DNA from 3 places in the Klebsiella sp. RIT-PI-d genome. Region 3 is predicted to be linked to each of the others. Evidence: predicted binding sites of a transcription regulator. Region 3 holds the regulator's gene; each other region holds the start of a gene.
What was found. Region 3 encodes Fur, which represses iron uptake genes when iron is present. Its sites were predicted from a motif close to ATAATAATGAGAACNACTATCAA; they were not measured.

Region 1 (10,677 bases), 910 kb from region 3:
CGATGCGTAAAAAAGCCGTCGGGCTGTTGGGAAATGCAAAGGGTATGGCAAAACCGATTCCTTTTGCCGAAGATACCTGCGTTCCTCCGGAGCATCTGGCGGATTATATTAGCGAATTCCGCGCGCTGCTGGACGGACACGGCCTGAACTATGGCATGTTCGGTCATGTGGATGCCGGGGTTTTGCATGTGCGTCCGGCGCTGGATATGTGCGATCCGCAGCAGGAAATGCTGATGAAGCGAATTTCCGATGAGGTGGTTGCCCTGACGGCGAAATACGGTGGACTGCTATGGGGGGAGCACGGAAAAGGCTTTCGCGCTGAGTATAGTCCGGCGTTTTTCGGTGAGCAGCTCTATGGTGAGCTGCGTAAAATTAAAGCCGCGTTTGACCCGAATAATCGCTTAAATCCGGGTAAAATTTGTCCGCCGGAAGGCATCGATGCCCCCATGAAAAAAGTCGATGCCGTTAAACGAGGTACCTTTGATCGCCAGATCCCAATTGCAGTGCGGGGAGCATGGCGTGGCGCGATGGAGTGCAATGGTAACGGCCTGTGCTTCAATTTTGACGTAAAAAGTCCGATGTGCCCGTCAATGAAGATTACCAGTAACCGTATTCATTCCCCCAAAGGTCGGGCTACTCTGGTCAGAGAATGGCTGCGATTGTTGGCCGACCGGGGAATCGATCCGAATCAGCTGGAAAAAGAGCTGCCTGAGCAGCGCGCCAGCCTGCGAACGTTGATTGAGCGTACGCGTAATAGCTGGCATGCGCGTAAAGGCGAATATGATTTTTCTCACGAAGTTAAAGAGGCAATGTCCGGCTGTCTGGCCTGCAAAGCCTGTTCAACCCAGTGCCCGGTAAAAATTGATGTGCCGGAGTTCCGTTCGCGCTTCCTGCAGCTTTATCATTCACGCTATTTGCGTCCTTTACGCGACCATCTGGTGGCGACGGTGGAGAGTTATGCGCCGCTGATGGCAAGGGCACCGGGCACATTTAACTTTTTTATCAGCCAGCCCTGGATACGCAATCTTTCAGAAAAGCACATTGGCATGGTGGATCTGCCTTTGCTGTCTGCGCCATCGTTACAGCAACAGGTAGTGTCGCATCGTACGGCGAATATGACGCTTGAAGAACTGGAAGCGCTCGACAGCACGCAAAAATCGCGCATGGTGCTGATCGTGCAGGACCCGTTTACCAGCTACTACGATGCACAGGTGGTGGCCGATTTCATCCGGCTGGTGGAGAAAGTCGGTTATCAGCCCGTGCTATTACCTTTTTCGCCCAACGGAAAAGCGCAGCATATTAAAGGCTTTATGACCCGATTTGCAAAAACGGCGCGTAAAACCGCTGACTTTCTGAATCGGGTCGCGCAACTGGCTATCCCTATGGTAGGTGTTGATCCGGCACTGGTGCTCTGTTATCGCGATGAATACAAACAGGTTTTAGGCGCGCAGCGCGGCAACTTTCATGTAATGCTGGTCCATGAATGGTTATCGAATGTATTAACAGAAGAGAGCCAGCGTAACGTGAGCGGCGAAGCCTGGTATCTGTTTGGCCACTGTACTGAAGTAACGGCGCTTCCGGGCGCGCCAAATGCGTGGGCAAAAATCTTTGCCTGGTATGGTGCAAAACTGGAAAGCGTCAGCGTGGGCTGTTGCGGCATGGCCGGCACATACGGGCATGAAGTAAAAAATCATGCCAACTCTCTCGGGATTTATGCGCTTTCGTGGCAGCAAACCATGCAGCGGCTGCCGCGTAATCGTTGTCTGGCAACCGGCTATTCTTGCCGCAGCCAGGTGAAACGTATTGAAGGCAGTGGGGTGCGCCATCCTCTACAGGCATTACTGGAGATAATAGGATGATCTGGACCCGGACAGTAACGCTGGCAGCATTAAATGCAATGGGCACGAATAATATGGTCGGCCTACTGGATATTCGTTTCGACAACCTTACTGAGGATACGCTGGAAGCGACAATGCCAGTAGATGGCCGCACCCACCAGCCGTTCGGCTTGCTTCACGGTGGTGCGTCAGTGGTGCTGGCAGAAACGCTGGGTTCAGTGGCCGGTTATTTATGCTGCGAGGGAGAGCAAAAAGTAGTAGGTGTTGAAGTTAATGCCAATCATCTGCGATCCGTGCGCAGCGGCAGAGTTCGCGGTATCTGCAAAGCCCTTCACCTGGGAGGACGGCATCAGGTCTGGCAAATTGACATTGTCGATGAACAGGGCCGTTTGTGCTGCACATCACGCTTGACGACTGCAATTGTTTAAATAACAGATTGATAGCGGGCGTATTTCTGAAAAGAAATATACCCGCATGTAATATCCGCTTACGTTAAACCAACCATGATATTCTCTGCCAACGGATTTAATCCTCCTGTCCGTTGTCTCAGTTAAGACCTGTATCGCATAATGACTAATGAATAGCTTCGTTTCTCCTTTAAGCGCTACACCACTTCCGCTTAAGGAAAGCATATGAACCGTCCCCAGTTTAAACTTGAATTTTTACATCCACGTCATTGGCTTACGTGGTTCGGCTTGAGTATCCTGTGGTTGCTGGTGCAACTACCATATCCATTTTTATTCTGGTTTGGCTCCGCGCTGGGCCGGACATCACAGCGCTTCCTTCAGCGTCGGTCAGACATTGCCAACCGTAATCTTGAACTTTGCTTTCCGGGCATGGACCCGGAAGAACGCAAAACGATGATCGCGAAGAACTTCGCCTCACTGGGAATGGCGCTAATTGAAACCGGTATGGCCTGGTTCTGGTCCGACCGTCGGGTACGCAAATGGTTTGATGTCGAAGGTTATCAGTCGCTGCTTGATGCGCAACGTAAGCAGAAGGGCGTTATGGTCGTCGGCGTACATTTTATGTCTCTTGAGCTGGGCGGTCGGGTGATGGGATTGTGCCAGCCAATGATGGCAACTTACCGTCCGCATAACAGTCCGGTGATGGAGTGGGTTCAAACACATGGCCGTTTGCGTTCCAACAAATCAATGATCGACCGACATAATCTTAAAGGTCTGGTTAATGCACTTAAAAGCGGTGAAGCTGTCTGGTTCGCGCCGGATCAGGATTACGGCCCCAAAGGGAGCACCTTTGCACCTTTCTTCTCGGTGCAAAATGCGGCAACCACTAACGGAACTTACGTTATTTCACGCCTGTCAGGTGCGGAGATGCTGACTATCTCGATGGTGCGTAAAGATAATGCGCGCGGATATGCGCTGCATATTGGTGAAAAAATGGAGAATTTCCCACGCGGAAATGAATTCGAGGCTGCCAGCTATATCAATAAAATGATTGAAAATGAAATTCTGCGCGCGCCGGAACAGTATTTATGGATACACCGCCGCTTTAAAACGCGCCCAACGGGTGAAGCGTCTCTGTATATTTAATTGGCTTTAACGCTCACCGGGACCCCAATCCCGGTGAGCGTTATGCATTGTCACCATCACGTGCAGCAATCGCTTTCATGGCATTAACATCAAGTTCAGCGCCAACCTTCGTTAACAGCTGTGCCATGGATAAAATCTCATTAAATTCATTAAGCAATATTTCGGCATCCGCTCTGTGCGGATTGTCGGCCATTTCTACTGCCGCATTGATGGCTTTTTTGACGGCTTCGACCATATCCATAGAGTTACTTTTACTGCTGGTAGTCAGTAAAAATGCGCTGAGCAGCAGCGATTGCGCCTCAATGCGTGCGGAGAGCTGTTTTGTTTCAGCATCCATTCTTGATATTTTGGCGATCATACCTAAAATAATATTGGTCATCTTTTCTCTCCCTGCCAGCATGAAGGCTGACGGCATTAGTTTCCCGGTTATTATTCTGAACAGAAAATCGCTATAACCGTATTAAAAGACAGGGCAGTGTTGCACTTTCTGCTCATCACCGCACCAGAATTTAATTGAAAATATCAGGTTTATCGCAATATTGTCATTTTTTGATTTCATAAATAGGCATTACCTATACAACTTTTCCATTGCCCGCCTTAGCTGACGTTACCCCATCTAAAATAATTGAAAATCAACAAGATAATTAACTCTTATGCCATTTTATACGTACCTGGCTACGGTCTATGCTTATAAGAAGCCCAGTGAAAAGACCCCAATACTGAATACCCGTACGACAGGTGGGTTGAAGTGATAATCATTATCACTAACATAGTGTTAACTTTTCAGTCTCTTAACGTGAGGTAGATCCATGGATTTGCATTCAGGGACTTTCGATCCCAAAGAGTTTACCTGGCATGGTTTGACAATAACGCCGGCCGCTGCCGGGCATATTCGTCAACTGGTCAGTAAACAGCCCGGCATACAAGGTTTGCGTTTGGCCGTTAAGCAGACCGGCTGCGCAGGCTTTGGTTATGTGCTGGATACGGTGAGTGAGCCACATAAGGACGATCTCCTTTTTGATGTTGAGGGAGCGCGTTTGTGGGTCCCGCTTGAGGCAATGCCTTTTATCGACGGTACTGAAGTCGATTATGTCCGTGAAGGCTTAAACCAAATTTTCAAATTCAATAATCCAAAAGCCCGGCACGAATGTGGCTGTGGTGAAAGTTTTGGCGTGCAGGCGGAATAATTATGTCACGTAATACTGAAGCAACTGACGATGTCAATATGTGGTCCGGCCCGCTCAATTATAAAGAGGGTTTTTTCACACAGTTACAAACGGATGAACTGGCCCACGGTATTAGCGAAGACGTTGTGCGGGCGATTTCCGCAAAGCGTAATGAACCCGAGTGGATGCTTGAATTTAGGCTTAATGCATACCGCGCCTGGCTGGAGATGGAAGAGCCACACTGGCTAAAGGCGCACTATGACAAGCTCAACTATCAGGATTATAGCTATTACTCTGCGCCATCATGCGGCAACTGCGATGATACTTGCGCCTCCCAGCCTGGTGCATTACAGCAAACCGGCCCGGCTTCATTTCTGACCGATGAAGTTGAAGAGGCATTTAAGCAACTTGGCGTTCCCGTACGTGAAGGACATGAAGTGGCGGTGGACGCTATTTTTGACTCGGTATCGGTCGCTACGACTTATCGGGAAAAGCTGGCCGAGCAGGGGATTATCTTCTGTTCATTTGGCGAGGCGATTCACGATCATGCGGAGCTGGTTAAAAAATATCTGGGGACAGTCGTTCCAGGTAATGACAACTTTTTTGCCGCCCTTAATGCCGCTGTGGCCTCAGACGGCACATTTATTTATGTGCCTAAAGGCGTCACCTGCCCAATGGAACTGTCGACCTATTTTCGCATCAACGCCGAAAAAACCGGACAGTTTGAACGCACTATTCTGGTCGCCGATGAAGGCAGCTATGTCAGCTACATTGAAGGGTGTTCAGCCCCGGTACGTGATAGCTACCAGCTTCACGCGGCGGTCGTGGAAGTCATCATCCATAAAGATGCTGAAGTGAAATACTCGACGGTGCAGAACTGGTTCCCCGGCGATAACAATACCGGCGGTATTCTGAATTTTGTGACCAAGCGCGCGCTGTGCGAAGGCGAAAACAGCAAGATGTCGTGGACGCAGTCCGAGACCGGTTCCGCTATTACGTGGAAGTATCCAAGCTGTATTCTGCGCGGTGATAATTCGATTGGCGAATTCTTCTCCGTCGCACTGACCAGCGGGCATCAGCAGGCCGATACCGGAACCAAAATGATCCACATTGGTAAAAACACCAGGTCGACCATTATCTCGAAAGGCATCTCGGCCGGGCACAGCCAGAACAGCTATCGTGGACTGGTTAAAATTATGCCGACCGCCACCAATGCGCGTAACTTTACGCAATGTGACTCCATGCTGATCGGGCCGGATAGCGGTGCACATACTTTTCCGTATGTAGAGTGCCGTAACAACACTGCTCAGCTTGAACACGAAGCCACGACATCGCGCATCGGTGAGGACCAGCTTTTTTACTGCCTGCAGCGTGGGATCAGTGAGGATGATGCGATATCCATGATCGTCAACGGGTTCTGTAAGGACGTTTTTTCTGAACTGCCGCTGGAATTTGCCGTAGAAGCGCAAAAACTGCTGGCCATCAGCCTCGAACATAGCGTCGGTTAAGTATCTAAGGGAACAGCCCATGTTAAGCATTAAAGATTTACAGGTATCGGTCGAAGACAAAGACATTCTGCGCGGATTAAATCTTGAGGTCCGTCCAGGGGAAGTCCACGCCATTATGGGGCCTAACGGCTCAGGTAAAAGTACGCTGTCGGCTACGCTTGCCGGGCGTGAAGATTATGAAGTGACCGGCGGAAGCGTCGAATTTCGCGGAAAAGATCTGCTGGAGCTTTCCCCCGAAGATCGGGCGGGCGAAGGTATTTTCATGGCCTTTCAGTATCCGGTGGAAATTCCTGGCGTCAGCAATCAGTTTTTCCTGCAAACGGCACTGAATGCGGTTCGCACCTATCGCGGGCAGGAGTCGCTGGATCGCTTCGATTTTCAGGATTTAATGGAAGAGAAAATTGAGCTACTGAAAATGCCAGCGGATTTGCTGACCCGCTCAGTTAACGTTGGTTTTTCAGGCGGTGAAAAAAAGCGCAACGATATTTTGCAAATGGCGGTCCTGGAGCCAGAGCTGTGTATTCTCGACGAATCTGACTCCGGGCTGGATATCGATGCGCTGAAAATTGTTTCTGAAGGTGTGAATGCGCTGCGTGACGGTAAACGAGCCTTTATTATCGTAACTCACTATCAGCGTATCCTGGACTATATCAAGCCAGATTTTGTCCACGTTCTTTATCAGGGGCGGATTGTGAAATCAGGTGATTTCACGCTGGTCAAACAACTGGAGGAGCAGGGCTATGGCTGGCTTACCGAACAGCAGTAACGTGCTGCAACAGTGGCATCATCTCTTTGAGTCGCAGGGTGCTCCTCGTTCACCTCAGGCGCAGCAGCATCTGCAACAATTGCTGCGGCTCGGATTGCCGACGCGCAAGCATGAAAACTGGAAATATACGCCGCTGGATGGGCTTTTTGCTCATACTTTTGTTGCAGCCCCAACTGCTGAGATCGCGGCTGAACAGCGTGATGCTATGGCGCTGGATGTGGAGGCAATCAGGCTGGTGTTTGTTGACGGAGAGTACCACGCCGCCTTAAGCGACAGCCTAAAAGACAGCGGCTATGACATTCATATCGGCCCTGAGACACAGAACCCCACCGGGGCTATTCAACCTGATGTTTTTTTACATCTGACTGAGAGCCTGGCCACCAGCGTGACAACCATCCGCGTGGCGCGTAACCAACGGCCTTCTAAGCCGTTGCTGCTAATGCATATCACCCGTGGCGTGTCTGACGATGAGTTGAATACCGCGCATTATCGCCATCATATTGATCTTGCCGAAGGCGCAGAGGCAACGCTTATCGAGCATTATGTTAGTCTGAATGAAATGCGCCATTTCACCGGTGCCAGAGTGACGATGCGCGTGGGGGCTAACGCGCAATTGCACCATATGAAACTGGCGTTTGAATCGCCGGTAAGTTATCACTTTGCGCACAATGATATTGTGCTCGGGCAGGATGCTGCTGCCTTTAGCCACAGCTTCCTGCTCGGTAGCGCAGTTTTGCGCCACAATACCAGTAGCCAGTTAAATGGTGAGAATACGACGCTGCGGCTCAACAGTCTGGCCATGCCGGTGAACACTGAAGTCTGCGACAGTCGCACCTGGCTTGAGCACAACAAAGGTTATTGCAATAGCCGTCAGCTCCACAAAACCATTGTTAATGATAAAGGGCGTGCGGTATTCAACGGTCTGATTAACGTGGCGCAGCATGCGATCAAAACCGACGGGCAGATGACCAATAATAACCTTTTACTGGGTCGCCTGTCGGAAGTGGACACTAAACCGCAATTAGAAATCTATGCCGATGATGTGAAATGTAGCCACGGTGCGACTATCGGGCGCATTGATAACGAGCAGCTGTTTTATCTCCGCTCGCGCGGCATTAGCGCGCAGGCTGCGCAGCAAATGATTATCTACGCCTTTGCCGCTGAACTGACAGAGGCTATAGGTGATGAAACGCTTAAAAAACAGGTGCTGGCCCGCATCGGTCAGCGTCTTCCTGGAGGCAAAGCATGACATTTCCGGTTGAGCAGGTACGGGCCGATTTTCCGGTGCTGGCGCGCGAAATCAATGGTCAGCCGCTGGCGTATCTGGATAGCGCGGCCAGCGCGCAAAAACCACGTCAGGTCATTGACGCAGAAAGCGAATTTTATCGACAGGGTTACGCGGCCGTGCACCGTGGCATTCATACCCTGAGTGCCGAAGCAACAGAGCGTATGGAGCAGGTTCGCCTGAAAGCGTCCCGCTTCCTTCATGCCCGTTCGCCGGAAGAGCTGGTATTTGTCCGCGGTACAACCGAAGGTATTAATCTTGTTGCCAACAGCTGGGGAGAGAGTCAAATCCAGCCCGGCGACAACATTGTGATTACCGCGATGGAGCATCACGCCAATATTGTGCCATGGCAGATGCTTTGCGCACGTAAAAACGCTGAGCTACGTGTGATACCGCTTACTGCGGAAGGTACGCTGGAACTGAATGCGCTGGCGGGCCTGCTTGATGCTAAAACGCGTCTGGTGGCTGTTACCCACGTATCAAATGTACTGGGGACGGAAAACCCGGTGGCTGACATCATTAACGTGGCCCATCAGCATGGCGCGAAAGTGCTGATTGATGGTGCGCAAGCAGTCATGCATCATGCCGTCGATGTGCAGGCGCTGGACTGCGATTTTTATCTGTTTTCAGCGCATAAACTGTACGGTCCGACCGGTGTCGGCATTCTGTATGCGAAAGAGGCTATCCTTCATGAGATGCCCCCCTGGGAGGGCGGCGGCTCAATGATTGCCACCGTCAGCCTGACTGAGGGTACGACCTTCGCCAAAGCGCCGTGGCGGTTTGAAGCGGGCACGCCAAATACGGGCGGCATTATCGCACTTGGTGCGGCGCTGGATTATGTCAGTGGGCTGGGACTTGAGAATATTCATGACTATGAGCAGACGCTAATGCAGTATGCGCTTGCACAACTCGCCACGGTGCCTGATATCACTATATATGGCCCGACCGGGCGACTGGGTGTTATTGCGTTTAATCTGGGTCAACATCACGCCTATGATGTGGGCAGTTTTCTTGATAACTACGGTATCGCTGTCCGAACCGGACATCACTGTGCGATGCCTCTGATGGCGCATTATCAGGTCCCCGCCATGTGCCGGGCGTCGTTCGCCATGTACAACACCAGTGAAGAGGTGGATCGGCTGGTGGCAGGACTGAAACGTATTCATCAGCTACTGGGATAGCAGGGAGAGGTTATGGCAGTATTACCGGACAGAGAAAAGCTCCTGCAAAACTTTCAGCGCTGCGCTAACTGGGAAGAGAAGTACCTGTATATTATTGAACTGGGGCAGCGGCTGACGCCGCTTAGCGATGAAGCGCATAACCCAGAAAATATTATTCAGGGTTGCCAAAGTCAGGTGTGGATTGTTATCCAGCAAAACGACAGGGGTGTTATTGAGCTTGAGGGCGATAGTGACGCCGCCATTGTTAAAGGGCTGATTGCAGTAGTATTTATTTTATATCATCAGATGACCGCGCAGGATATTATCGCCTTTGACGTGCGCCCGTGGTTTGAAAAAATGGCCCTCACTCAACATTTGACGCCTTCCCGCTCCCAGGGTCTTGAAGCAATGATCCGCGCCATTCGCGCTAAAGCCGCGAATCTCGGCTAAACTCTAAAAACAGCTTTTCATTCTGTTACGCGAGGCGGTTTTCCGCCTCGCTGGTTTTCAGCTTTCCGGCGTTCTGCCGGTGATTAAGGAATTCCAGTATGAAGCGCGCGTCTCTCATTACTCTAACTCTCATTAGCTCTCTCATGGCGTCTCAGAGCGCCAGAGCGGTAGATTATCTATTGCCCGCACCGGGCAGTCGGGTTATCGGTGAAAATCAGATTTATGTGGTGCCAACCGACGGTAAAAATCTGGAGTCCATTGCTCAGCGTTTCGATACCGGCATATTATTGTTGCTGGAAGCAAATAACACGGTCGATCCGCTGCTGCCTGCACCTGGCAGTGAGCTGACGATCCCGTCGCAGATGCTGTTACCCGATGCCCCCCGTGAAGGCATTGTGATTAACCTTGCTGAACTCCGTTTATATTATTATCCGCCGGGTAAAAATATTGTTCAGGTGTTCCCGATTGGCATTGGTCAGCAGGGACGGGAGACGCCGGTGATGACCACCCGAATCATCCAGAAAATCCCAAATCCTACCTGGACCCCTACGGCCAATATTCGCGCCCGCTCGCTGGCGCAGGGGATCACCCTGCCAGCCGTTATCCCGGCCGGGCCAAATAACCCTCTGGGACGCTTTGCACTGCGTCTTGAGCAGGGAGGTGGGGAATATCTCATTCACGGGACGAATGCGCGTAACAGCGTTGGTTTGCGCGCCAGTTCCGGCTGTATGCGAATGCGTGCTGCGGACATTCAAACGCTATTCTCCCAGGCAACGTGGGGAACCCGGGTTCAAATCGTCAATGAACCGATTAAATTCTCAGTAGAGCCTGACGGGCAACGCTATGTTGAGGTTCATCAACCGCTGTCTCAAAACGACTGGGATGACCCACAGACCGTGCCGATTGCGGTGACGGCAAGCTTTGGCCGATTTGCTGATGACAGTGAAAGCG
Region 2 (10,677 bases), 1.7 Mb from region 3:
AGGTGCTCTCCCAGCTGAGCTAATCACCCCCGCTGTGTGGAGTCGCATTATAGGGAGAGTTGAAAATGAGTCAACGCCTTTTCTTAAGTTTTTGTTCGTTCGTCGTAAAATTAAACAAAACTCAGCCTGAAGACCCGATCCAGTCTGATTTATAAACAAAATCAGGAAAGCATGACCTTCTGAGAGTAACAACATTGAGGAATCAGGCGGGAGTGATAGAATATCTGCCACGAATTTTTCAGGATTTGCCGGTTGTCGGCATCTTTATTAACGTAAGGCCCTTTCATGAAAATCAAAACTCGCTTCGCGCCGAGTCCAACCGGCTATCTGCACGTTGGTGGCGCACGTACCGCTCTTTACTCCTGGCTTTTTGCCCGTAACCACGGCGGTGAGTTTGTCCTGCGTATTGAGGATACCGACCTCGAACGTTCTACCCCGCAAGCAATTGAAGCGATTATGGACGGGATGAACTGGCTGAGCCTGGAGTGGGATGAAGGTCCGTACTATCAAACCAAACGCTTTGATCGCTATAACGCGGTTATTGATGACATGCTGAAAGTGGGCACTGCCTATAAGTGCTACTGTTCCAAAGAGCGCCTGGAAGCGCTGCGTGAAGAACAAATGGCGAAAGGTGAGAAGCCTCGCTACGACGGCCGCTGCCGTCACGGTGACGAGCATCACGCTGAGAACGAGCCGTGCGTAGTGCGTTTTGCCAACCCACAGGAAGGTTCAGTCATTTTTGACGATCAGATCCGCGGGCCGATCGAGTTCAGCAATCAGGAGCTGGACGATCTGATTATTCGTCGTACTGACGGTTCACCAACCTACAACTTCTGTGTCGTTGTTGATGACTGGGATATGGAAATCACCCACGTGATCCGCGGTGAAGATCATATTAACAATACGCCGCGCCAGATTAACATTCTTAAAGCGCTGAATGCGCCAGTCCCGGTGTACGCCCACGTCTCAATGATCAACGGCGACGACGGTAAAAAGCTCTCCAAGCGTCACGGTGCGGTAAGCGTAATGCAGTATCGCGATGACGGTTATCTGCCGGAAGCGCTGCTGAACTACCTGGTGCGTCTGGGCTGGTCAAGCGGCGATCAAGAGATCTTCAGCCGTGAAGAGATGATCAAGCTGTTCTCGTTGAATGCGGTCAGTAAATCTGCCAGCGCGTTCAATACGGAGAAATTACAGTGGTTAAACCATCACTATATCAATACGCTGGCCCCGGAATATGTTGCGACGCATTTACAGTGGCACATTGAGCAGGAAAATATTGATACCCGTACCGGTCCGCAGCTGAGCGAGCTGGTAACGCTGCTGGGTGAGCGCTGCAAAACGCTGAAAGAGATGGCACAAAGCTGCCGCTATTTCTATGAAGACTTTGCTGAGTTTGACGCTGACGCTGCGAAAAAACACCTGCGTCCGGTTGCGCGTCAGCCGCTGGAAGTGGTTCGTGACAAACTGTCAGCGATTACCGACTGGTCAGCCGAAAACGTTCATCACGCGATTCAGGCGGCGGCGGACGAGCTGCAAGTGGGGATGGGTAAAGTCGGTATGCCGCTGCGCGTAGCGGTGACCGGGGCAGGCCAGTCTCCGGCACTGGACGTCACGGTCCATGCGATTGGCAAGACCCGCAGCATTGAACGCATCGCTAAAGCATTGACGTTTATTGCCGAGCGCGAAAGCCAGCAATAGCAGCCGTATGCATGTCAGGGGGAGAGGTTTCTGCCCCTGACATAACGTCGCTAGCTCTCGTCGCTGACAATCTTCAGCCGCTCCAGAAAAATCTGCGTCCCCTGCCTTCTTAAAAAGCCAAGAACCCGCTGTAGCTCATCCGGCGTCAAACTTTGCAGGATTTGGGATATCTGCTGTAGCGGATTGTCCAGATCAACAGCGCCATATTCCAGCGTGCTGTCGCTGGCCTGGAAAGGAATGGTGCGGTGACGCAACGCCGGAACGTTGGCCAAATATTCACGTACCCGCGGGTCGATATGTATCAGTCTTGCTCGTCCACCTTTAACGCCCGGAATTTTCTCGGTACGCCACTTTTGTTCGCGCACCCAGCGATTGACTGTCTGATTCTTTACCCCAAGGCATTCGGCTAACTCATGCGAGGTCATTTTACTTTGCAATGTGATCATGATGATTGGTCGCGAATTCCGAGACGCTCCAGCAAACCCGTAATGCCTTCACGCAGTAAAAGTGAGGTAAGTCGTTTTTGTTCGATATCGGTCATTTCATTGGCCAGGGTCAGAAGCAGAACGTCAAACGACGTGTCGTTAATCGTTGTCTGATAAATCGCGGTATCTTCTGAAACTCGATGAGCGCTGCGGATAAAGGCCCGTACATTTTCATCAACGTGAACAAGACGTGCTTTACCTCCCTGAACGCCAGGCTTGGGCGAGGTCTCCCATCCTTCCTTACGAACCCACTTGTTAATCGTCTGTCGGCTGTAGCCGGTGATACGTGCGATTTCTTCCGGCGTCATTCGTTCCTTGAACATACTATTCCCTGAGTAGATGTGTGGAATTAGTCGTTCCTGTTATAGCATCTTTTTACAGGAAAGCGTGACAAGATTGGTCACGTGCTGCGAGACGGCTCGCAACCTTATTGGGGTTTGACTGCTTTTTCAGCAAACGAAAGAGGGAAACTGAATTTGCCGTTGACACTGGAGGAGGGAATTCATATTATGCCGCCGTCTACTCGACAAGCTTTACGTAACGGGGCTATAGCTCAGCTGGGAGAGCGCTTGCATGGCATGCAAGAGGTCAGCGGTTCGATCCCGCTTAGCTCCACCAAATCCTGCTCCCATCAGGTTTGGTACGTAAAGATACTGTGGGGCTATAGCTCAGCTGGGAGAGCGCTTGCATGGCATGCAAGAGGTCAGCGGTTCGATCCCGCTTAGCTCCACCACCATTCAGACCCTCGCCTTTGGCGGGGGTTTTTTATTTGTCTCAACATCGAATTTCGATCTCTGTTTCTTCCCTTCTATTATCACCATTCCCTGGCGACAGACGTAAAAAAGCCGGGAACGTGTCCCGGCTTATAAAACGCGTGGATTACAGTACGAGCGCAGCGATTGACGCAGACAGCACGCTGACCAGCGTGGAGCCGTAAACCAGCTTCAGACCAAAGCGAGAAACAACGTTACCCTGTTCTTCGTTCAGACCTTTGATTGCCCCGGCAATAATACCGATAGATGAGAAGTTCGCGAAAGACACCAGGAAGACGGAGATAATGCCCAGAGAGCGCGGAGACAGTTCTGCCGCCACTTTCTGCAGGTCCATCATGGCCACGAATTCGTTCGAAACCAGTTTGGTCGCCATAATGGTGCCGACCTGCTGCGCTTCACCTGCCGGCACGCCCATGACCCAGGCAACCGGGTAGAAGACATAGCCCAGGATGCCCTGGAACGAAATGCTGTAGCCAAACCAGCCAGTCACCGTGGAGAACAGCGCGTTCAGGGCGGCAATCAGCGCGATAAAACCAATCAGCATTGCTGCAACAATAATGGCCACTTTAAAACCGGCCAGAATGTATTCACCCAGCATTTCGAAGAAGCTCTGTCCTTCGTGCAGGTTAGACATCTGGATGTTTTCTTCATGCTCATCAACACGGTACGGGTTGATCAGTGACAGAACGATAAAGGTACTGAACATGTTAAGCACCAGTGCGGCAACAACATACTTAGGTTCAAGCATGGTCATGTACGCACCAACGATAGACATGGATACCGTTGACATCGCGGTCGCCGCCATGGTGTACATGCGGTTACGTGACATCTTGCCAAGAATATCTTTATAGGCGATAAAGTTCTCGGACTGACCCAAAATCAGCGAGCTGACGGCGTTGAAGGATTCCAGTTTGCCCATGCCGTTAACTTTTGACAGGACGAAGCCGATAGCACGGATTACAATCGGCAGTATGCGGATGTGCTGCAAAATACCGATCAGGGCAGAGATAAAGACGATAGGGCACAGTACTTTCAGGAAGAAGAAAGCCAGACCCCCTTCGTTCATTTTCCCGAAAACAAAATCAGTACCTACGTTCGCAAAGCCAAGAAGCTGTTCGAACATTTCGGAGAAGCCTTTCACAAAACCCAAACCGACATTTGAGTTAAGGAAGAACCAGGCCAGTAAAACTTCAATAACCAGAAGTTGTACGACATAGCGAATACGAATCTTTTTACGATCGTTGCTGACAAGCAGAGCGAGCAGCGCAACCACGACTAATGCCAGGATAAAGTGAAGGACGGCGGACATATTTGCTCCGAATATGAGGCAGGTTTAATTTTCTTGCACATTCTATGTAACAACACCAAAGAAAACGAGATCAAACGCGCAATATAGTAAGTTCCTGTGAGCAATCTCAAAAATAGTGATCTGTAAGACGTTTTAATTATGTCGAACAAAATGGGGAAAAATTGCGTTGATGTACTACTCTGTTAACATTATTACCAATAAATAAAACAAATATCTTCTCCATTAGTTATCCAGCCCGCCTATTGTTTCGGCCTATCAGAGAAATCAATTTCAATCACACAAATGATCTTGATAATCATTCTCATTTTGATAGCATGAAACATAGCAAAGGCTATATTTTTGAGGCAAAGAATGAGCAATGGTCGCGTTGATAGTGGTACCGGTAAAGGTGCGCGTAGGTTAAGGCTGGCGCTGATGGGGCCGGCATTTATTGCCGCTATTGGCTATATTGATCCCGGCAACTTTGCCACTAACATTCAGGCCGGTGCGAGTTTCGGCTACCAGCTTTTATGGGTCGTTGTCTGGGCAAACCTGATGGCAATGCTCATCCAGGTCCTTTCCGCCAAGCTGGGCATTGCAACAGGCAAAAATCTGGCAGAGCAAATTCGCGACCACTATCCTCGCCCACTGGTATGGTTTTACTGGGTGCAGGCCGAAATTATCGCCATGGCAACCGATTTAGCTGAATTTATCGGGGCGGCAATTGGTTTCAAAATGCTGCTGGGCGTGTCGCTATTGCAGGGCGCGGTATTAACCGGTATCGCAACCTTTTTGATCCTGATGCTCCAGCGTCGCGGACAGAAACCGCTGGAAATGGTGATTGGTGGTCTGCTGCTGTTTGTCGCTGCGGCCTATATTGTTGAGCTGATTTTTTCCCGCCCGGAACTGGCCGCCCTGACCCGGGGGATGATTATTCCGGCACTGCCAGGGACGGATGCGGTCTTCCTGGCGGCAGGCGTGCTGGGTGCAACTATCATGCCTCATGTGATTTATCTTCACTCTTCGCTGACCCAGAATCAGCGTGGTACGCGTAAAGAACGCTACTCTGCCACGCGCTGGGATGTGGCATTTGCCATGACCATTGCCGGATTTGTTAACCTGGCGATGATGGCTACCGCCGCGGCGGCCTTCCATTTTAACGGCCATACCGGAGTGGCCGATCTGGAAGAGGCGTATCTCACGCTTGAACCCCTGCTTAGTCATGCCGCAGCAACGGTATTTGGTTTAAGTCTTGTTGCCGCCGGACTCTCCTCCACGGTTGTGGGGACGCTGGCCGGGCAGGTGGTCATGCAGGGCTTCATTCGTTTTCATATCCCGCTGTGGGTACGTCGAACGGTGACAATGCTGCCGTCGTTTATTGTCATTCTGATGGGACTCGAGCCGACCCGTATTCTGGTCATGAGCCAGGTACTGCTCAGCTTCGGTATTGCTCTGGCACTGGTCCCGCTACTGATGTTTACCAGTAACCGTGAGCTAATGGGCGAACTGGTGAACAGTACGTTGATTAAGCGAACCGGATGGCTCATTGTGGCGCTGGTGGTGGTACTCAATGGCTGGCTATTGGTCGGCACAGTACTGGAGTTATTACGTTAAAACGCCGTGGCCTTTTCAGGTCACGGCGTTATTTTAGTGATGATGTCCGTGGTGACCCGGACCACGAGGGCCGGGATGACCTCGGCCCGGTGGTCCGCGACGATCGTGGCGATCGTGCCAGCCTTCACGGTAGCCCCGCTCATAAGCCCGACGATCGTCCCATCCGCGTGCGCGGGGAGGCTCATGCCGCCACCAGCGATTTTTTCGCCACTCGTAGTTTCGATGCCAGTAATCATTACCGCGCCAGCGATCGCCGTCCCAGTAGTTACCTGAACGATCGCGATCGCCAATCTGCAATTTCACGGAGGGTAGCAGAGTGATTTCTGCCGCGCTGGCGATAAGCGGAGCAGTTGAGGCGGCCAGAAAAGCAGCCAAAATCAGCGATCTGAACATAATTTTCTCCTTCACGACCGGAAACGATATCGGCCTGTTAACCAAATATTACGGGGCGGTAAAGTCCTGTAGCATCCGTTTAACTCTTAAATTACGTGAGGGAGCATTTTTTGCTAAAAAAACTACCCGGCGCCGTTGAGAAGAGCATCAATCGCCGCGCACTCCTGTTCGCTGAAAGCGCGGTTTTTCAACATGTCTACAGCATCATCAAGTTGCGCAGTCTTACTGGCACCAATAAGCACTGAGGTGACGCGGTCGCCGCGCAGTACCCACGCCAGGGCCATCTGTGACAGCTTCTGCCCGCGCTTTTCTGCCAGGGCATTAAGCTGGCGGATTTTCTCCATTTTGCCGGCGGTAAGGTGCTCCGGATTTAAAAAGCGACTGCCGCTGGCGGCACGCGAATCTGCCGGAATACCGTTCAGATAGCGGTCCGTTAACAGACCGCCAGCAAGCGGGGAGAATGCAATACTGCCCACCCCTTTTTCGCCAAGCACATTCAGTAACTCCTCCTCGATCCAGCGCTCAAACAGTGAATATTTAGGCTGGTGAATAAGGCAAGGCGTGCCCAGATCGTTGAGAATATCGATTGCCTGGCGGGCCAGTTCGGCCGGGTAGTTTGACAGTCCGACGTAGAGCGCTTTGCCCTGGCGAACGATATGATCCAGCGCGCGCATGGTTTCACTGAGCGGCGTTTCAGGGTCGGGACGATGGTGATAAAAAATATCAACGTACTCCAGCCCCATTCGCTTCAGGCTTTGGTCCAGACTCGAAATCAGGTATTTACGTGAACCCCAGTCGCCATAGGGGCCTTCCCACATGGTATAACCGGCTTTGGAGGAGATAATCAGCTCATCGCGATACGGCAGAAAATCCTCGCGCAGGATACGACCAAAGTTACTTTCAGCCGATCCTGGCGGCGGACCGTAGTTATTGGCTAAATCAAAATGGGTAATGCCAAGATCGAAGGCGTGTTGCAGCAGCTGGCGGCTTTTTTCCACCAGAGTGGCATCGCCGAAGTTATGCCATAGCCCCAGCGATACTGCCGGGAGTTTTAATCCGCTTTGGCCACAGCGACGATATTCCATACGCTGATAACGCGCGGGATCTGCCTGATAAACCATGCTTTATCCTTATTGAAAGACCAATGTATGCGTTTACACAGTACAGGCTTTCCTACATGATTTCCTGATGGCGTTCACAAAAATGTTGTTAGCACGAAGAGACGATGCTCATCGTCACTGTGCAACCACGGACACCTTGATTTTAAGGGGATTACTCTTTTTTACGCTGGGCCATAAGCATGGGCTTACCCGCCAGTAACAGCCACGCCGGCAGCATCACGATACACAGCAGCGGCAGCAGAGTGGTATCAGGAACCACTACCGCAGCCATAAACAGGCTAAGCCAGGCATCGCGGGTAACCACCAGTACCAGCCCAAGAATGGCGCAGGACACGGTGATTGCCGCAGGTACTGCATCAACATGCGCATGCAGCCCCAGGCCCAGGGCAACGGCAACGAAGACTGCCGGGAAAATGCGTCCGCCCCGAAAACCGCAGGCGGCAGCAATAACCAGCGCCGCCAGTTTTACCATCGCGACCAGTAAGAAAGCGGATGCGCTTAGCGTCTGGCTAAAGCCCAGCTGTTGCATCTCATCCAGACCTTTAAAAAGGGTAATATGGCCCCCGATGATGCCAAGAATACCGAGCGCAAATCCGCCCACGCCAAGAATAGCGACCGGGTATTTAAGGCGGTGCATCAATGCGTGCAGACGTGGTAAGCACCATACCGCTACCATCCCCACGGCAATAGAGATCGTGACGACGACCGCGCCGCTGACAATATCAATCAGTTTTAGCTGGGTATAATGCGGGATCGCCAGCGAAAACTGCGGATGAAAAAACAGGCCTGTCGTGAGCGCACCGGCCGCGGCCGCCAGCAGCGGGGCGAATAAGCGATCCCACATGGGCACATCATTATTGCCACTTAACGTTTGTGAAAAAATCAGCGCCGCGGCAATCGGCGTGCCGAACAGCGCGCCAATGGTTCCTGCGGAGGCCAGAATGGTCCATTCCAGCGAGCTTGCGCGCGGAAAAAGCCGGGTGCCAAGCGCTACCGCAAGGGCAATATTAACGGCCATTATCGGGTGTTCAGGTCCAAGGCTGACGCCCCCCGCAAGGCCAAGAATTAAGGCAATAACCAGTCCTGGTAGCGCCCCGGTGCTGACCGGGGCGCCAATCAGCGGCTCACAAGCCGGATCGGGGCCAGCGTGGCCCGCGCTATACTGGATAACCAATCCAACGGCTATCCCCGTTAGCGTCAGGATAATCACTATCCATAACGAAGAGTCCAGCGCAACGCCCAGCCTCGTCGGGATACTTGTCCAGAGAACAAACTGAAGCATTGCAGCAATTTTCATCACTATGACAAGGATGACGCTGGATGCAACTCCGATGCACAGGGCGGGCACAGACATGACCAACATGGATCTGGCTCGCGGATGGAGCATGATGATTTCCTTTTAGCTGAATTCGGGCATCACTTTGCCCATACTCTGACATAGTGTTAGTGCAAATGGTGCTGAAACGGTAAAGTTATTCTGTGATACAGCTCTATAATCCACGGGCACTTATGATATGGACATTGTTGTTAGGTCGTCATGAACTTACAGTGTGCCAAAAGATTTATTCTGACTTTAGCGGAGCAGTAAAAGAATGACAAAGTATGCTTTAGTAGGGGATGTAGGAGGCACCAACGCCCGCCTGGCGTTATGTGATGTTGCCAGCGGCGAGATTTCGCAGGCCAAAACGTACTCAGGGCTGGATTACCCCAGTCTGGAAGCGGTGGTGCAGGTTTATCTGAAAGAGAATGCCGTAGAAGTTGAGGACGGTTGTATCGCCATTGCCTGTCCGGTAACCGATGACTGGGTAGCAATGACCAACCATACCTGGGCGTTCTCCATTGCCGAAATGAAAAAAAATCTGGGCTTTGCACACCTGGAAATTATCAACGATTTCACTGCCGTATCCATGGCCATCCCTGTGCTTAACGCAGAGCACCTGATTCAGTTTGGTGGCGCAGAAGCCGTAGCGGATAAGCCGATTGCCGTGTATGGAGCCGGAACAGGTCTTGGCGTTGCGCATCTGGTTCACGTGGATAAGCGCTGGGTGAGCCTGCCGGGTGAGGGGGGGCACGTCGATTTCGCGCCAAACAGTGAAGAAGAAGCCATCATTCTTGAAGAATTGCGTGCCGAGCTGGGCCATGTTTCTGCCGAACGCGTTCTTTCCGGACCCGGGCTGGTTAATCTTTACCGGGCGATTGTGAAATCAGATTCCCGCCTGCCTGAGAATCTTCAGCCGAAAGACATTACCACGCGCGCGCTGGAAGATAGCTGCACCGACTGTCGTCGTGCCTTATCGCTGTTCTGCGTCATTATGGGTCGCTTTGGCGGTAACCTTGCGCTTACTCTCGGTACATTTGGCGGCGTATACATCGCGGGGGGCATCGTCCCGCGCTTCCTCGAATTTTTTAAAGCATCGGGCTTTCGCGGTGGCTTTGAAGATAAGGGCCGCTTTAAAGCCTACGTACAGGATATTCCGGTGTACCTGATCGTGCACGATAACCCTGGATTGCTGGGGGCAGGTGCGCATCTGCGCCAGACGCTTGGGCAGACGCTGTAAAACGGATCCAGCGTTGCCGGGCGTGGCTTTTCAATACTGCCCCCGGCGACGTTACAGGTGCATTAACTGGCGGAACTCTTTTACCTTACTGCGGCTCACCGGCACTTCAAATTCGAGGTCGCGCAGGCGCAGGATATAAGTATTGTTGAACCATGGCTCTATCTCGCGGATCTTATTCAGATTCACACAGTACGAGCGGTGGCAGCGGAAAAAGTGCGACGGCGGCAGCTTGCTACAAAACTCAGTGATGTTCATTGGCATCACCCAGGATTCGCGTTTGGTGTAGACAAACGTCATTTTTTCATGAGCTTCAGCATAATAGATATCATTAATGCTGGTGACATAAATGCGCTCATCCTTAATTAAATTAATGGTGTCATTTTCACGCGCGATCGCAGGCGTAACGCCGACGCCCGACTGCTGCTGCCACGCACTTTCCAGCTTTTGCAGCATAGTAATGATCCGCGACTCCTGATAAGGCTTCAGGATATAGTCGAATGCTTCCAGCTCAAACGCTTCTACCGCATGTTCTTTCCACGCGGTAATAAACACGATAAAAGGCTTATGCGCAAACTGGCTGATATTCTGAGCCAGCAGTACGCCGTCCAGTGACGGAATATTGATATCCAGAAACAGGGCGTCAACTTTGTTGTGTTGTAAAAATTTCAGGACGTCGAGGCCATCATCAAAGGTGCCGACTATCTCCATCTGGCTATGCTCTTTGATAAGCCAGCTCAGCTCCTG
Region 3 (10,677 bases):
GGCCGTCAGTAATCCGGCGCAGGATAGCGCTATTACCGAACGAGCCGCGAGCCTGCGTGCGCAGAATCCGGATGCACCGATCCGCATACCCACAGAGCTGCTGACCGCGTCCGCCAGCGGTCTGGACAGTCAATTAACCCCGCAGGCCATTTACTGGCAGCTGCCGAGGGTAGCGAAGGCGCGTAAACTCTCGCCCGCGCAAATCGAACCGCTGATTGCACGCGCCACCCAAAAACCGTTGTTCAGCTTTCTCGGCCAGCCTGTGGTAAATATTGTTGAGCTAAATATGTCGCTTGATGCCATTAAGGAAAACAGATGACCGACGAGCCGCAGCGTCCCGATCCCGATCGCCTGCTCGAGCAAACTGCCAAAGCGCACCGCGGCAAGTTAAAAATTTTCTTCGGTGCCTGCGCGGGCGTCGGCAAAACCTGGGCAATGCTGGCCGAGGCGCAGCGGCTACACGCTCAGGGGCTGGATGTTCTGGCGGGCGTCGTCGAAACCCATGGCCGCAGGGAAACAGCGGCGATGCTGGAAGGACTCACGCAGCTGGCACCACGAACGTTTAACCATCGCGGGCGCAAGGTGCCGGAGTTTGATTTGGATGCGGCGCTGGCGCGACGTCCGGCCTTGATCCTGATGGATGAACTGGCGCACAGCAATGCGCCAGGCTCGCGTCATCCCCGCCGCTGGCAGGATGTCGGGGAGCTACTTGAGGCGGGGGTAGATGTTTTTACCACCCTTAATGTGCAGCATCTGGAAAGCCTCAATGATGTGGTCAGCGGCGTCACCGGGATTCAGGTACGTGAAACGGTGCCCGATCCGGTGTTTGATGCCGCAGACGATGTGGTGCTGGTCGATCTGCCGCCAAACGATCTGCGCCAGCGCCTGCACGAGGGAAAAGTCTATTTCGCCGGGCAGGCCGAGCGGGCGATTGAGAATTTCTTTCGCAAGGGCAATCTGTATGCCCTGCGCGAGCTGGCGCTGCGCCGCACGGCCGACCGTGTGGATTCACAAATGCGGGCCTGGCGGGAGGATCAGGGCCAGGAGCGCGTGTGGCATACCCGCGACGCCATTCTGCTCTGCATTGGTCATCATAACGGTAGCGAAAAAAGCGTGCGTACCGCCGCACGTCTGGCAGCCAAACTGGGCAGCGTCTGGCATGCTATCTACGTTGAAACCCCACGGCTGCATCGGCTCAGCCGGGCGCAGCGCCAGGCCATCCTTACTACGCTGCGACTGGCGCAGGAGTTGGGTGCACAAACGGCAACCCTTGCCGACCCGTCAGAAGAAAAAGCGGTCCTGCGCTATGCGCGCGAGCACAATCTCGGCAAAATCGTGGTTGGACGCCAGACGCATCGTCGCGTATGGCAGAGCAGCTCCTTTGCCGAACGTTTATCCCGGCACGCCCCGGATCTGGATATAGTGATTGTGGCGCTGGACGACCAGCCGGTACCGGTACCGCGCGCCAGTGATGCCCGTTCCGCGCTGGACCGCTGGCGCGTACCGTTAAAAGGCTGTGTTGTGGCGCTCGCGCTGTGCACCGGGATCACCCTGACGGCAATGCAGTGGCTGACGGCCTTTGATCCCACCAACCTGGTGATGATTTACCTGCTGGCGGTAGTGCTGGTAGCGCTGCGTTACGGGCGCTGGCCGTCGGTACTGGCCACCGTCGTCAATGTTATCAGCTTCGATCTGTTTTTTATCGCCCCGCACGGAACCCTCGCCGTCTCCGACGTACAGTACATCCTGACGTTTATCGTGATGCTGATTGTCGGCCTGGTGATCGGTAATCTGACGGCCGGAATGCGCTATCAGGCCCGGGTGGCCCGCTACCGGGAACAGCGCACTCGCCATTTGTATGAAATGTCCCGGCAGCTTGCGATCAGCCGTAGCGCTGAGGATATTGCCGCCACCGGCGAGCAGTTTATTCAGTCTACTTTTCAGGCCCGCAGCCAGATCCTGCTCCCCGATGCCAGCGCGCGTCTGGTGCCGCTTCATCAACAGCCGGGCATGATGCCGTGGGATGAAGCGATTGCCCGCTGGAGTTTTGATCGCGGCCAGCCGGCCGGCGCGGGTACTGACACCTTGCCCGGCGTGCCCTATCAAATCCTGCCGTTAAAAAGCGCCAGCCGAACGCACGGGCTTATCGTCGTCGCTCCCGACAGTCTGCGCCAGCTGATGATCCCCGAGCAGCAACGTCTGCTGGAGACCTTCACGTTGCTTATCGCCAGCGCGCTGGAGCGTCTGGCATTAACCGTCAGTGAACAGCAGGCGCGGCTGGCCAGCGAGCGTGAAAGCGTGCGTAATGCGTTGCTTGCCGCCCTGTCTCACGATTTACGTACTCCGTTGACCGTGCTGTTTGGCCAGGCGGAGATCCTGACGCTCGATCTGGCCAGCGAAGGTTCCAGACATGCACCACAGGCCAGCGAAATTCGCCAGCATGTCCTGAATACGACCCGGCTGGTCAATAATCTGCTGGATATGGCACGTATTCAGTCAGGCGGTTTTAATCTCAAAAAAGAGTGGCTGACCCTGGAAGAGGTGGTGGGCAGCGCTCTGCAAAGCCTTGAACCCGGCAGCCGCCCGATTACGCTGGCGCTCGGTGAACCGTTAATGCTGATCCACGTTGATGGCCCGCTGTTTGAGCGGGTACTGATTAATTTGCTGGAGAATGCCCTTAAATATGCCGGGCGACAGGCGCAAATTGGGCTTAGCGCCTGGAGACAGGAAAATCATCTGATACTGGAAGTGTGGGATAACGGTCCGGGTATACCCGCAGGACAGGAACTGTCTATTTTCGACAAATTTGCCCGCGGCATGAAAGAGTCGTCCATACCGGGGGTCGGTCTGGGGCTGGCGATTTGTCAGGCCATCGTGAGCGTTCACGGCGGCACGCTGCACGCCTGCAACCGGGAGCACGGCGGAGCCTGTTTTCGTGTTACGCTGATACAAGAGACGCCGCCCACACTAGAAGAGCTTAGCGAAATACCGTGACTACCATTTTGATCGTTGAAGATGAACAGGCTATTCGTCGTCTGTTACGCACGGCGCTGGACGCTGACGGACTGAAAGTTTACGAAGCCGATACGCTCCAGCGCGGACTGCTGGAGGCGGCCAGCCGTAAACCGGATCTGGCTATTCTGGATCTTGGTCTGCCGGACGGCGATGGAGTTGAGTTTATCCGTCAGGTGCGTCTGTGGAGCCAGATGCCGATTATCGTTCTTTCAGCGCGAACGGACGAGACGGATAAAATCATTGCGCTTGATGCCGGCGCCGATGATTACCTTAGCAAGCCTTTTGGCATCGGCGAATTGCAGGCGCGTTTGCGTGTCGCCATGCGTCGTCATGCCAGCGGGCACGCTACCGACCCTCGTTTTACGTTTGCTACCGTTGAGATCGATCTGGCTGCCCGACAAATTTTGCGCGACGGTATTGAGGTACATTTAACGCCGATTGAGTTTCGTCTGTTGGCCATTCTGCTGAATAATGCCGGAAAAGTGCTGACTCAGCGCCAGTTGTTAACCCAGGTATGGGGACCTAATGCCGTTGAGCACGGCCATTATTTGCGCATCTATATGGGGCATTTACGCCAGAAACTGGAAGTTGATCCGGCCCGGCCAGCACATTTATTAACCGAAACCGGGATTGGCTATCGCTTTATGTTTTAGCCATCGCGGACCGTTAAAACGCAAAACGCCTCCCGCAGGAGGCGCTATAGAATAGCAGTATAATCAGGCGTTTTTCAGAACTGCGCTGACAATCTCTACTGCTTCTTTTTCAATGCGTTTCCGGTGTTCTTCGCCAAGGAAGCTTTCACAATAGATTTTGTATGCGTCCTCAGTGCCTGACGGACGGGCGGCAAACCAGCCGTTGTCGGTCATCACTTTTAAGCCACCAATTGACGCGCCGTTACCCGGTGCGGTCGTTAAACGCGCGGTGATGGGATCGCCTGCCAGGGTATCAGCGCTGACCATTTCCGGAGACAGTTTAGACAGAGCCGCTTTCTGCGCGGAGGTTGCGCTTGCGCCCAGACGGTTGTAGCTCGGTGCGCCAAAACGCGCCGCCAGCTCGTCATAATGCTGCTGCGGATTTTTTCCGGTTACCGCGGTGATTTCCGCGGCCAACAGGCACATGATGATGCCGTCTTTGTCCGTCGACCACGGCGTACCGTCGAAACGCAGGAACGATGCCCCCGCACTCTCTTCACCACCAAAGCCGAAGCTGCCGTCATAAAGGCCATCAACGAACCACTTAAAGCCCACCGGCACTTCAACCAGCTTGCGGCCCAGATCGTTTACCACGCGGTCGATCATCGCAGACGACACCAGCGTTTTACCTACTGCAACATCTTTGCCCCACTGCGGACGATGCTGGAACAGGTAGTTGATTGCAACGGCCAGATAGTGGTTTGGATTCATCAGACCGGCTGGCGTCACAATGCCGTGGCGGTCGTAATCCGGATCGTTAGCAAATGCCAGGTCAAATTTATCACGCAGGGCCAGCAGACCGGCCATCGCAGACTCAGAAGAGCAGTCCATACGGATCACTTCGTCTTTATCCAGATGCATAAAGCGGAAGGTCTGATCCACATGATCGTTAACGATGGTCAGATTCAGGTTGTAGTGTTCGGCAATACGTTTCCAGTATTCGATCCCTGAACCGCCCAGCGGATCAACACCCAGGGTCAAACCTGCTTTCTGAATCGCGGCAATATCAACGATCTCCGCCAGCCCTTCAACAAAAGGCTGCACCAGATCCTGCTCTTTCACGTGACCTGAGGCCATGGCTGCGTCAAATGCCAGACGCTTGACGCCTTTAAGATCGTCGGCCAGCAGCGCGTTAGCACGATCCTCAACCACTTTCGTGACGTTGGTGTCTGCCGGACCGCCGTTCGGCGGATTGTATTTGATCCCGCCATCTTCCGGCGGATTGTGCGATGGCGTAATAACAATACCGTCCGCCTGCGCGCCGCCTTTTTTGTTATGAACCAGAATGGCATTTGAAACCGCAGGCGTTGGGGTAAAGCCATTGTTTTCCTGGACAATCATGTCCACGCCATTGGCTGCAAGCACTTCCACCACAGAAATAAAGGCAGGCTCTGACAGCGCATGGGTGTCTTTACCCACGTAGCATGGTCCGGTGATGCCGTTTTTCGCGCGTTCTTCAGCAATTGCCTGCGCGATAGCCAGAATATGCGGTTCATTAAAACTGTGACGCGCCGCGCTACCACGATGGCCGGAGGTGCCAAACTTCACGGCGTGTTCCGGGTTACCCACTGTCGGTTTCAGCACGTAGTACTGTGACGTCAGTTGAGCGACGTTAATCAAATCACTTTGTTGTGCTGGCTGACCCGCACGATTGTGAACTGCCATTGCCTGGTCCTTCTGGTGCATGGATTAAATAGTGCCGCAAACCTTTTCAATCAGCTCCACCGGGAACTGCATTGATTGCATGATATGTTCAATCATGCCGCATTTACGGCCGGTATTGGTATTGGTAATCACCCAGTACGGCGTGCCGGGGACCTGTTTCGGTTTAGTCTGATTACCGCTTTGTAGCAGAGTCTGCTCGTCAGATGCGAAATAAACGCGGGTCCGTCCGTGCAGTGATTCGGTCGCTTCTGCAAACGCACTGCTATTGAGTGAATAGAGTGTAGATAATATCAGCATAAAACGATTCACTGCTTTACGCTGTTCTGCGTATTCGTCAGACAGCAGCAGCTCGCGCATAGCACGAACGTTATCTTTAGCCGTATTAGCCGGTTTTTTCTCGGCCACCGCTGCGGGGGCACTAACCTCTTTATTGACCGGAGAGACAGGCTGTGCAACGGCAGAAAATTTCAGCAGGCGCCGTAAAATGTCGGATGCGCTCTCGCCAATGTGCTGCGTGTGGCTGGCAATATAGCGATAGAGTTCATCATCAACTTCGATCGTTTTCATCTTGATCCAGTACGTTATTTTTTGAGTACAAGTTATTGAGATTATAAGAGCAAATCTCAACTGCGGATAGCGTAAAGCCCGGGTGACCGTAAAACTCCGGAAACTTCTGAAAGCTTGCAGCCGGGCGGCAGAATGTTCACCATAATACCTTAACCTGCCAACGCGAAAAAAAGATCTTTACCATGAAATTAAATACCCGCACGCAATCTGCACAACATTTGACTGGATCTTCACCCATTGTCCTCGTTCACGGGTTGTTCGGCAGCCTTGATAATCTGGGCGTCCTTGCTCGCGATCTGGTACGCGATTACTCAATCCTGCAAGTCGACATGCGCAACCACGGGCTTTCGCCTCGCGCCCCGGAAATGGACTATTCAGTGATGGCCCAGGATCTGCTGGATACTCTGGACGCACATGATATTGAAAAAGCCACCTTTGTGGGGCATTCAATGGGTGGCAAAGCGGTCATGGCGCTTACCGCGCTGGCCGCCGATCGCATTGACGGGCTGGTCGCCATTGATATCGCCCCGGTACGCTATGCCGAGCGACGCCATGATGAAATATTTGCTGCGATCAATGCGGTGACGGACGCCGGCTGCGCTACGCGTCAGCAGGCGGCTACGGTGATGCGCCAGCATCTTAATGAAGAAGGCGTTATTCAGTTTTTGCTGAAGTCATTTGCCGACGGCGAATGGCGCTTTAATGTGCCGGTATTGTGGCAACACTATTCACAGATTACCGGCTGGCAAACCCTCCCGGCCTGGGATCGCCCGGCGCTGTTTATTCCCGGCGGCAACTCTCCCTATGTTAATGAAGCCTGCCGGGAACCGCTGCTGGCCCAGTTCCCGCAGGCGCGTGCGCATGTCATCGCGGGTGCCGGACACTGGGTACACGCCGAAAAACCAGAGGCGGTACTACGGGCTATTCGTCGCTATCTGACAGAGCGTGAGGCTGATTAAAAATGCAACGTCCGCACGCCAGATTGCCTGCGGACGTTGGCGTGCTTCTCCCACTGCTGTATGATGGCGTGCTACCCAACCGGACTTAAGCCCGGCTGCTTTTATTCCCCGAAGTCACTCTGAATCATGGCAAAAGAACAAACGGACCGTACCACATTAGATCTGTTCGCAAATGAGCGTCGCCCGGGAAGACCCAAAACCAATCCCCTTGCGCGTGATGAACAGTTACGCATCAATAAGCGTAATCAGTTAAAACGTGACAAGGTTCGCGGCCTGAAGCGCGTCGAGCTGAAGCTGAACGCGGACGCAGTGGACGCCCTGAATGAGCTGGCAGATGCTCGCCAGATCAGCCGTAGTGAGCTTATCGAAGAGATCCTCCTGAGCCAGCTTGCGCTACTGCACGCGCAGGATATTGTCTGAAAATCGCCCTGAATCCTTTTTTCATGTAGCAGGGAGTGCAGTCGAGAGCGATTGCTATTTCCGCGTACTTCTCTGTTCTGCTATCATTGCCCTTATCCGTGTGCAATGCGCCACCACCATATTACTAAGTATCAAGAGGTTATTTTACTCATGGCAATCACAGGCATCTTTTTCGGCAGCGATACCGGCAATACCGAAAACATCGCAAAGATGATTCAAAAGCAGTTAGGTAAGGATGTCGCCGATGTCCATGACATTGCTAAGAGCAGCAAAGAAGATCTCGCAGGCTACGATATTCTGCTGCTGGGCATTCCAACCTGGTACTACGGTGAAGCACAATGTGACTGGGATGACTTTTTCCCGACGCTGGAAGAGGTAGACTTCAACGGTAAGCTGGTTGCCCTTTTTGGCTGTGGCGATCAGGAAGACTACGCAGAATACTTCTGCGACGCGCTGGGCACTATTCGTGACATCATAGAGCCGCGCGGCGCAACGATTGTCGGCCACTGGCCAACCGCGGGTTATCACTTTGAAGCGTCAAAAGGCCTCGCTGATGACGATCATTTCGTCGGTCTTGCCATTGACGAAGACCGCCAGCCCGAGCTAACCGCCGAACGCGTTGAGCAGTGGGTCAAGCAGATCTCTGAAGAGCTGCACCTCGATGCTATTATCAATGCCTGATGTCAGTAAAGCGCAGCCGCAAGGCTGCGCTTTATCGATAGCTTTGAGCAATCAAAATAATTGCTACAATTTTTTAACTTTTCAGTACTTATCTGTACAATAGCCACTGATTTAACGAGGACGGTTTCCGCTTTGCGAACAACGCCTCGTTTTAATTGCTAAATTTGTCTGATACTTACGGTTTTCAATCAGGCATGGCAGTTCTATAATGAGAGTCATTATGACCGATGCACTCTCTGTAAATACTTCCCTGTGGGGAGTGAATCTTATAGCAACAGGACAGATTCCGCATGACTGACAACAATACCGCATTAAAGAAAGCAGGCCTGAAAGTCACGCTTCCCCGGTTAAAAATTCTGGAAGTGCTTCAGGGGCCTGACAATCACCATGTCAGCGCGGAAGACTTATACAAACGCCTTATCGACATGGGCGAAGAGATTGGCCTCGCTACCGTCTATCGCGTTCTGAACCAGTTTGACGATGCAGGCATTGTCACCCGTCATAATTTTGAGGGTGGTAAATCCGTTTTTGAACTGACTCAGCAGCATCATCACGATCACCTTATCTGCCTCGACTGCGGCAAAGTGATTGAGTTTAGCGATGATTCAATCGAGTTACGCCAGCGTGAGATTGCCGCTAAACACGGTATCCGTCTCACCAACCATAGTCTTTATCTCTATGGTCACTGTGCTGAAGGTGACTGCCGTGAAAACGAACATATTCACGAAGGCAACAACAAGTAATCGACCAGGACGCTAAGTCAGCCAGCCTCCCCGGCTGGCTTTTTTATTTTTTCAGGCAGTAAATTCAGAATTCATTAATATCAGTGATCATTTACGCGGCCTAGAATGATGTGTTACGGGCGTTGTGCACGACGTCTGATGATATTGACAATGGATTAAGTCATGCATAAAAACACCGCATATCAGTCTGCAATTACCCATATTCTTGCCATTTTCGACGACAGGAATAAGAATCGCCTTGCGCAATACCACGCCCTGACCTTTCAGGCCGATAAGATTTGTTTACTGTATGCTGGCGACTACTCGCTTGTGCGCCGACGGGATGGATTGCTGTTAACGCGCTCAAGGGCACCGGGCATTACGGGTATGATCATGCCCGGGACGCCAGAGCAGTATGTTATTCTGCATGCAGACAGTGACTGCGACTATCGACTGGTCAGCAATAAAGACTTTTTTAGCAGAATTGATGAGTTGAAAGCACATCAGGACATGTATACGCTTCTGCTGGCGCAGGTTACGCGACAGCAGGAGCGCGAGGAGTTGCTGTTGGGCGGCAGCAGCATGGTTTGCGTGCAGGGTGCTATCCTGCTGCTTAGTCGCCTTGAGCCGGATATGCTTGCCAGTATAAACGTCGCTAACTTTGTCATTAAAATGACAAACTTGTCGCGCAGTATTGTGATGAAGTCAGTGGCCTTTCTGCGTGAGGAAAACGCGATTGAAATGAGCAAGGGCAAACTGGTGAGGGTCAATTATCTTCCTGACATCCCGTAGAAATACCGGCGGCTTTGCGCCGCCGGGTGTAACCGTCTTAGTCTGCCTTAGAAAATCGTAAATGGCGCGATAACCATAAATTTCACGTCGCGCTCATCCTGGAAAATATTGCCATAACCGCCGCCATAGCTCGGAATATCCGAATGATTATCATATTCGGTGAAGTGAAGTTTAAACATGGTTCCCTTAGCCCGGCCCTCCTGAAGAGTATAAACGGCATCCAGGCTATAAGAGGACTCTTCGATAGTGCGATCTTTATCATACCAGGCATCCGGATTTAATTGCCAGGTCGCAGGCTTCGCATCCCAGGCATAAACCCAGGATGCTCCTACGTTCCAGCCTGGCAGATCCCAGTTTTTGAGATCGTACATTGCACCTAAGAAAACGGCTTTTTCGCCGTTGGCGTTAAAGTCTGAACGGTTATCCCACCAGATATCGAGGCGGCCGTTAGATGAGGCGTAAGTGGGTGTCATACGCTGGAGAAAATAACCCTGCTGACCATTAGCTTTAACCCAGGTGCCCTCAAGACGTAAATCCACCACCTCTGCGGGTTTATAACCAAACGTCAGCGCCTGTAGCCAGGCCGTGCCGTCATAGATATCGTTGGTACTATGATCGTCAACTTTGTCACGAGCAGCATAAAACTGGTAGCTGGTGGTGAACGGACTTCCGGCAATATCAAATTTATAACTGGCTTTAGCAAAATACTGATCGATATAGTTTTCAGCCTGACCAAATGCGGCCTCAAGCACAACGTCGTTTTTGAAATCGTATTTGGCCCCGATAGAATGTAAATAGTCGACCCGGGTTTTTTGATCATTCTGATAAAAATGATCCATCTCGATGTGCCACGGCGACTTATAGTCGTTAGTCCACATATAGGAGAAGCTAAGTGCACCGGCATCGCCATAATCAAAATTCGCCCCTGCCTCAGCGCCCTGATAGGTTCCCGGCATAAAGCTCCAGTGCGGAGCCAGCAGCGTTTGCCCTGTCGGCTGAATATATCCCGCCCGCGCCCACATTGGTCCATATTTGAATTTCGCCGCCGCTTTATACAGGCTTACGCCGCTTTTATCACCGGACCATTTTTCATCGTAGGCTTTATTGCTTTTAGAAAAGGCAATTTCATTGGGATGGGCACTGTCGCCGTTCTCGGCCATTTCA

Region 1: sufA (Fe-S cluster assembly scaffold SufA) is a predicted target of Fur. The motif match lies at 4,140-4,162, and genes of this name have one in related genera.
Region 2: AC791_RS16165 (Nramp family divalent metal transporter) is a predicted target of Fur. The motif match lies at 4,557-4,579, and genes of this name have one in related genera.

What each region holds. Positions count from the first base shown of each region.
Region 1 covers NZ_LGIT01000009.1:1,316,138-1,326,814, reverse strand. The annotation lists gene AC791_RS12650 (FAD-binding and (Fe-S)-binding domain-containing protein) at 1-1,859, shown strand, start outside; gene menI (1,4-dihydroxy-2-naphthoyl-CoA hydrolase) at 1,856-2,266, shown strand; gene lpxP (kdo(2)-lipid IV(A) palmitoleoyltransferase) at 2,471-3,391, shown strand; gene iraP (anti-adapter protein IraP) at 3,432-3,770, opposite strand; gene sufA (Fe-S cluster assembly scaffold SufA) at 4,201-4,578, shown strand; gene sufB (Fe-S cluster assembly protein SufB) at 4,581-6,065, shown strand; gene sufC (Fe-S cluster assembly ATPase SufC) at 6,085-6,831, shown strand; gene sufD (Fe-S cluster assembly protein SufD) at 6,806-8,080, shown strand; gene sufS (cysteine desulfurase SufS) at 8,077-9,297, shown strand; gene sufE (cysteine desulfuration protein SufE) at 9,310-9,726, shown strand; gene ldtE (L,D-transpeptidase LdtE) at 9,825-10,677, shown strand, end outside.
Region 2 covers NZ_LGIT01000009.1:2,094,916-2,105,592, reverse strand. The annotation lists tRNA gene AC791_RS16200 (tRNA-Val) at 1-29, opposite strand, end outside; gene gltX (glutamate--tRNA ligase) at 286-1,701, shown strand; gene AC791_RS16190 (YfeC-like transcriptional regulator) at 1,752-2,147, opposite strand; gene AC791_RS16185 (YfeC-like transcriptional regulator) at 2,144-2,509, opposite strand; tRNA gene AC791_RS16180 (tRNA-Ala) at 2,729-2,804, shown strand; tRNA gene AC791_RS16175 (tRNA-Ala) at 2,844-2,919, shown strand; gene AC791_RS16170 (NupC/NupG family nucleoside CNT transporter) at 3,066-4,268, opposite strand; gene AC791_RS16165 (Nramp family divalent metal transporter) at 4,620-5,861, shown strand; gene AC791_RS19995 (DUF2502 domain-containing protein) at 5,895-6,254, opposite strand; gene mgrA (L-glyceraldehyde 3-phosphate reductase) at 6,377-7,375, opposite strand; gene AC791_RS16145 (ion channel protein) at 7,527-8,762, opposite strand; gene glk (glucokinase) at 8,968-9,933, shown strand; gene AC791_RS16135 (LytR/AlgR family response regulator transcription factor) at 9,985-10,677, opposite strand, start outside.
Region 3 covers NZ_LGIT01000009.1:410,411-421,087, reverse strand. The annotation lists gene kdpC (potassium-transporting ATPase subunit KdpC) at 1-319, shown strand, start outside; gene kdpD (two-component system sensor histidine kinase KdpD) at 316-2,994, shown strand; gene kdpE (two-component system response regulator KdpE) at 2,991-3,668, shown strand; gene pgm (phosphoglucomutase (alpha-D-glucose-1,6-bisphosphate-dependent)) at 3,732-5,372, opposite strand; gene seqA (replication initiation negative regulator SeqA) at 5,397-5,939, opposite strand; gene ybfF (esterase) at 6,122-6,898, shown strand; gene ybfE (LexA regulated protein) at 7,025-7,318, shown strand; gene fldA (flavodoxin FldA) at 7,469-7,999, shown strand; gene fur (ferric iron uptake transcriptional regulator) at 8,290-8,742, shown strand; gene AC791_RS08535 (helix-turn-helix domain-containing protein) at 8,905-9,513, shown strand; gene chiP (chitoporin ChiP) at 9,561-10,677, opposite strand, start outside.